2 regions of the Paenibacillus sp. M-152 genome follow, and region 1 is predicted to be linked to the other one. Evidence: predicted binding sites of a transcription regulator. Region 1 holds the regulator's gene; the other holds the start of a gene.

Region 1 (3,566 bases):
TGCCTGCTGCCAGCGCTCCTACTTCTTTTAAACCAATCGACTTTGCACCATACTCTGTTGCCAGACGCAGTGCTTCATTTGCAGGAACTGCTGTTGGGTCGCCAGATACTCCCTTGTGAATGAGTGCCGCCAGACGCATTTCCTCGAACATATCCAGGTTATTATTGCTGGCAGGACCGTCTGTTCCAAGAGAAACAGTAACTCCTGCACGCAGCAATTCAGGCACTCTAGCTACACCACTTGCCAGCTTCAAGTTGCTGCCTGGATTATGTGAAACCGCCACACCTCGTTCCGCTAATAAAGCTATCTCTTCGTCGTTCAAGTGTACGCCGTGGGCAACAAGTGAAGGGCGGGAGAAAAAGCCAAGCTTATCTAAGTGTGCAACTGGACGCAAACCGTAGTCGCGTACGTTTTGCTCAACTTCGGCTATGGTCTCGGACATGTGCGTATGCAATGGTAAATCGAGATCATGTGCTGCTTGAACAAATTTCTCAATAAACGCTGGCGGGCATGTGTATGGGGCATGCGGAGACATCATCGTTGTGATACGTCCGTCTGCTTTTCCATGCCAGTTACGGGCAAAAGTCACGGCCTCAGCCAGCTTGATCCGCTGTTCTTCTTCTGAACAGAGTCCAATGGCTCCACGCATCAAACTTGCACGGATGCCCGACTCTTCAGCTACACGTGCCACCTCATCCATATGATCGTACATATCCAGGAAAGTTGTGGTTCCACCTTTCAGCATTTCCAGCACTGACAAGGATGTTCCCCAGTACACATCCGTAGATGTAAACTTGGCTTCCATAGGCCACATTTTTTCCTGAAGCCACACTTGAAGTGCCAAGTCATCTCCATACCCTCGCAGCAGAGACATCGCCGCATGACCATGAGTATTAATCAGACCAGGCAAAAACAATAACCCGTTACCGTCGATTGCTTCTGTCTCTTCCTCACCCGCAGGCAGAGTCTCGCCAATGTAAGTAATACGGCTATCCTCCACAATCATAAAACCATGGATTACCCCAGCTTCAGGTCCATTCACGGCAAAAGAACCGTTTTTAATCATCCATTTATTCACTGTCATATTGTGCTTCTTCCTTTCCGTCCTCCAGATAATAAGCGAGGCTAAGCAAATCAGTTGTAAAGTCTGTGGCATGTATCCGAATGTTAGCCGGTGCCTTGAGAATGATAGGTGCAAAGTTTAAAATCGCTCCAATTCCACTCTCAATGAGCCTATCAGCTACGTGTTGTGCCTCAAAATCAGGTACAGTAATAATCCCGATTCGAATATTTTTTTCTTTCACAGTCGCTTCCAATTCATCCATCGGCTGAACGACTAAGGTATTGATTCTGGTCCCAACCTTATCCGGGAACGCATCAAATACCGCCACAATCTTCATATTGTCTTTTAAATAAGCGTTATAGTTTGATAGGGCTTGACCCAGATTACCCGCTCCGACCAATACTACATTAATTTGCTGGTCGATTTTCAGGATATGGCGTATTTTCTCAATTAGATAAGAAACATCATAACCGATGCCCTTCCGACCAAAATCGCCAAAATAGGCAAGATCTTTACGAATTTGGGCCGGATTCAAATCTAACCTCTGTCCCAGCTCTTGAGAAGAGACCGTAGCCACCTCCCGTTTGTGCAGTGCATTCAGATAACGTAAATATACGGGTAATCTCCGTACGACAGCCTCTGAAATTTTATCTGATTTCATACTTGCTCCCCCTAATTGTAACGGACTTTAGGTGTCCGTCCGTTGTGCCTCTGTCTCCGGGGCGGATTGGAGCCATTCGGCGATGCGGGGCACCATTTGCTCCGATGGCATATGCTCCATTTTTGGTCCCGGTAACGAGTACAAAAAGTGCTTTCCATAATAGGATTCGATCACACGCGTATCGTAAACGATAACGACTCCGTGGTCACTCGCTGTACGTACCAATCGCCCAAATCCCTGTTTGAAGCGAATAACTGCTTGTGGTACAGACAGCTTCATAAATGGATTCTTCTTCTGCTGCTGGAGCAGCTCGCTTTTTGCCTCCAGTAACGGGTGATTGGGCGGTTGAAACGGCAAGCGAACGATAGCCAGACAAGTCAAAGCCTTCCCTGGAATATCGACGCCTTCCCAGAAGCTGCTCGTTCCCAGCAATACAGAAGCCTTGGCTTCCTGAAAACGACGGGTTAGCTTGCTCCGACTCCCACTGTCTACACCTTGTCCTAACACGGTAATATCGCTGGATGCTAACGCCTCTTTAAGTGGCTCATACACTTGCCGGAGCATCCGATAGGAAGTAAACAGAACAAGCATTCTCCCCCGCGTCGCCTGGGCAGTCGCTCCTAGAGAGCTAACGAGCATCTCTACAAAATGTGCATCCCCTACACTGCCCTTCACACTCGGAAAGTCTCGCGGAATGACCAGCAACACCTGATCCCTGTAATTAAAAGGTGATGGGAGCTGTGACGTCATTAATCGTCCTTGATCCGCTGCCTCCTGCAAGCCGAGTTGATCGGTCATGTACTGAAACGACTTATCTACCGATAAAGTAGCAGATGTCAGAATAATACTTCTTTTTTTGTCAAAAAACATTTCTTTCAACTGGCGGCTCACATCGACGGGCACTGCATAAAATTGCAATGATTTACTACGGAATTGCCCACTCGCTTCGAGCCAATATACGGTTGTTTCATCATCGAGTCGTATAAAGAAGCGCAAATTTTCCCTAATCCCCGCCAAATCCTTAAGCAGACCCGTGATATCTGTAATGAGACTATCCGCCGCATAATCGTCGTGTTCTTCCTTGACATCCAGCATCAGCTTGTCGCCCTTGCGCAAAATTTCACCCATCGTTACATAAAGCTGATTTTCCAACGCCGCCGCTTGATCCCACTTTGCAGGCTTGGCCGACGGTTTGAGACGCGAAGAAAATTGCCCCGTTTCACCCGGTGTGGCATCAGACCGCTCTGGCAACATACCAAACAGCTTATCGCTTAGCAGGTCCCAAGTTTCCTTAACCTCTAACACGAGTGGGTACAGCTGATCAATGGTCGAGGCCCATTCCGTCGACTTCTCATGTCCCGACTTTGCCAACTGCTGACGTAACGAAGGCAATTGTCCGTTCTTACTGTCCTTGAACAATCGAGTCAGCGTATGCACGAGTGTGAAATATTTCATATGCATGCCTAAGTGCTTACCGGCTACTTCCTCTAGATGATGTGCTTCATCAATTACCAGATGTTCATAGCTGGGCAATAGCTGGTGACTTGCTTTGACGTCGGTGAACAGCTTGGAGTGATTCGTTATAACCACATCCGCTGTTCCTGCTTCATGACGTGCACGATGATAGTAGCATTTGCGGAACCATGGGCAAGAACGACCAAGACAGGACTCGGAATCACTAGCTACTGTTTCCCAAAAATCCCCTCCACGGTTGCTCAGGTTCAGTTCCTCATCATCACCGGTTTCTGTCAGAGTCAGCCAGACAATCATTTGAGCCGCTGTAATCAAGTCTTCCTTTGGTGTCGCGAAGTCTCTTCTGTTTATTTTATGTTCAAACTTACG
Region 2 (3,566 bases), 2.8 Mb from region 1:
CAGGGGTGATGATCGGGATAATTTCATTCGCTGTTTCAAAGTCGGGATTCCATAAGCCTGATTGTGTAAGTATGCTCCGACAATGTTCTTTTTCTTCCACAGAAAAGTCAGGGTGATAATGGGTAAATGCATCGTCCCACGAGTGAGGAATGCCTGAAAGCACGGATTTGGGATACTTGCGGTGATAACGACTCACGGTTTTAATGAAATGAGGTAGCACCAAAAAGTCAGCGTCGCAGAAAATGATGTATAGCCCTTTTGCTCGGCGCAGTCCCAAATTTCGAACGGCAGATCGACCGCGTTGTTCCGGGTGTGACACATAAGTAAGAGGATAGGATGCTTTGAAGCCTTCGACCACTTCTTTCGTCCCATCTGTAGAGCCGTCATCAGCTACAATCACTTCGAATAGTTGCTTGGAATAGGTTTGCGCTTCAAATGAGGCGAGTGTGAGCAGCAGCTGCTGGGCTCGATTATAGGTTGGAATGATGACGCTGTAGCGGATAGCCAATGTGATCTCCCCCCATCATTTTTATTAGAACACGTTTGAACAAGATAAATAATAACAATGTATTCAAGGATTTTAGCCTGGTCTGGTCAAACACCCCTCAAGGTGCGAAACAGGCTTGGTCATATTGAGGATGTTAAGGTGGAGGTTCTGTAATTTTTGCTATTTTGCAGGTATTTTCAGTGGTGTGATGTATATGTCATGGCAGCATTACGCATAAGGATGTAAAGTAAAAGAGATACAAACAAACATGAGATGAAATGGACATGTTTATGGTAAACTATATGGAGTTATAGAAGACCTGAAAGAGGAGTACTATATGACACAATTTGTCTATAAGCAAATTATTGACGATCTTAAAATGAAAATTTTCGCTGGAAAGTTTGCAGATATGAGATTGCCAGATGAACGTAGTCTTAGTGAGACTTACCAGGTTAGTCGTAGTTCCATTAAACGCGCTCTGACTAAAATGGAGAGTGTCGGAATTATTTTCAAAAAACAAGGCTCCGGGACATTTATTAATCCCTTATACATAAGAAATGAATCGATCTTTAACTATGAAGGCTCTAATCTAGGAGTTACTGATAATTTTCAAATGCATGGCAAAAAGCCAAAAATCAAAGTATTGAGTTTCGAGGTCATTCCACCGACAGAAGAACTACAGCGCGATTTGTTCTTGGATACCCATGATTTTGTTTATAAAATCGTTCGTTTGCGTCTGTTTGATGACGATCCCTTTATGATTGAAACGGGCTACATCCCCATTAAAATTGTCCAAGACTTAAATCAGACGATTATTGAGGGTTCCATTTTTAATTATTTGGAAGACTCGCGGAACCTGGCCGTCACCAAATCTTTTTTATCCATTTTTGCAGAACCGTCCCAAGAGAATGACCAAAAGCTACTACAATTGAAAGAAAATGAACCGGTAGGCATTATGGAGGGTGTTTTCTTTTTAGATAACGGCACGCCATTTGAATTTTCACATATGCGGTTTCATTACAAATATTTGAAATTTAATACCTTTGTATCGGTACACTAACGAAAAGACTGGAGAATTCTCCGGTCTTTTTTTATGGTTTTGAAAAAGAATTAGAGTCTGCAAACCTTTCATTTATCACAAATTTTATTGGTTTATCTTTCTATATATTTTAATGTAAGAGCTTTTTTACTGTCTTTTTAATTTATATTTCATAGTATGTTCAAGATTTCACAAAATTGGACCGTATCACTTGTGAAAAAGGTTGAATTAATTTAGCGTAGCGTTATGATGTACATGTAGATGAAATTTCCGGAAATAAATTACAAACCAAATTACTAGGGAGTGGACACCATGGCCTTAACACCCGTGTTAGCAGAATACTCATCTCAAACATATTTGAAAAAACTTGATGCATACTGGCGTGCAACCAACTACATTTCAGTAGGTCAGCTTTATTTAAAAGACAATCCTTTGTTGAGAGAACCTTTGAAAGATTCGGATGTAAAGGTGAAGCCTATTGGACACTGGGGCACGATTCCAGGCCAAAACTTTATTTATGCTCATCTTAATCGTGTTATTAATAAATATGATTTGAACATGCTTTATATTGAAGGTCCTGGTCACGGCGGCCAGGTGATGGTTTCAAATTCATATCTTGATGGAAGCTACACTGAAATCTATCCACAAATCACTCAAGATATCCCAGGCATGAAGAAACTGTTCAAACAATTTTCGTTCCCTGGCGGTATTGCTTCGCATGCTGCTCCTGAAACACCTGGATCTATCCATGAAGGTGGAGAGCTGGGCTATTCCCTTTCTCATGGTGTAGGTGCTATTTTAGATAATCCGAATCTGATTTCGGCTGTTGTTATTGGGGATGGTGAAGCTGAAACGGGTCCATTAGCGGCTTCGTGGTTCTCTAACAGATTTATCAATCCAATCACGGATGGCGCAGTGCTGCCAATCTTACACTTGAATGGCTTCAAAATTAGTAACCCAACGATTATGTCTCGCCAATCGAAAGAAGAGTTAACTTCGTTCTTTAAAGGTTTGGGTTGGGAACCGTTCTTTGTTGAAGGTGAAGACCCTGATCACATGCATCCAGAAATGGCGAAAGTATTGGATACTGCCATCGAGAAGATCGAAGCTATCCAGAAGAATGCGCGTGAAAATAATGACCTTACTCGTCCGGCGTGGCCAGTACTTATCTTCCGTTCACCTAAAGGCTGGACGGGTCCAAAGGAATGGGACGGAGTGCCGAATACAAATTCGTTCCGTGCCCATCAGGTTCCAATTCCGGTTGATCAAAAAAATATGCAGCACGCACCTGCCTTATTAGAATGGCTGAATAGCTATAGACCAGAGGAATTGTTCGACGAAAACGGTCGTTTAAAAGCTGAGATTGCTGAAATTCTGCCTACAGGCGATAAACGAATGGGAATGAACCCTGTTGCGAATGCGGGTAACCTTATTAAAGACTTGAAATTGCCAGATTTCCGTAACTATGCGCTGGATAACTCCACGCCTGGTAAAGTGATTGCGCAAGATATGTCGGTTTTGGGCAAATACGTTAAAGATGTGGTTGTATTAAATGAAGAGAATCGCAATTTCAGAATCTTCGGACCTGACGAAACGATGTCTAACCGCTTGGCTCCTGTTTTTGAAGTAACCAAACGCCAATGGATGGATCAAATTATTGAGCCTAATGATGAATTCTTGTCATCTTATGGTCGTGTCATTGATTCCCAATTGTCTGAACACCAAGCTGAAGGTTTACTGGAAGGTTATGTGTTGACAGGTCGTCATGGTTTCTTTGCAAGTTACGAGGCCTTCCTGCGTGTGGTTGACTCGATGATCACTCAACACTTCAAATGGCTGCGTAAAGCAACGGATCAAGGATGGCGTGCAGACATCCCATCATTGAATGTTGTAGCTACTTCAACGGTCTTCCAACAGGATCATAATGGGTATACACACCAAGATCCAGGTTTGTTAGGTCATTTGGCTGATAAGAAACCAGAATTTATTCGTGAGTATCTGCCAGCTGACGCCAACTCTCTGCTAGCTGTTTTTGACACC

Evidence for each region. The regulator Rex, encoded in region 1, represses fermentation and respiration genes when NADH is low (regulators of the CRP and FNR family bind a similar motif). The targets are predictions, from matches to a motif close to TTGTGAAATATTTCACAA.
Region 2: a site for Rex is predicted at 1,704-1,721, ahead of EGM68_RS01560 (phosphoketolase family protein). Genes of this name have one in related genera too.

The regions. Positions count from the first base shown of each region.
Region 1 covers NZ_CP034141.1:3,408,736-3,412,301, forward strand. The annotation lists gene EGM68_RS14820 (amidohydrolase) at 1-1,084, opposite strand, end outside; gene EGM68_RS14825 (redox-sensing transcriptional repressor Rex) at 1,071-1,724, opposite strand; gene dinG (ATP-dependent DNA helicase DinG) at 1,752-3,566, opposite strand, start outside.
Region 2 covers NZ_CP034141.1:338,552-342,117, forward strand. The annotation lists gene EGM68_RS01550 (glycosyltransferase) at 1-508, opposite strand, end outside; gene EGM68_RS01555 (GntR family transcriptional regulator) at 825-1,547, shown strand; gene EGM68_RS01560 (phosphoketolase family protein) at 1,839-3,566, shown strand, end outside.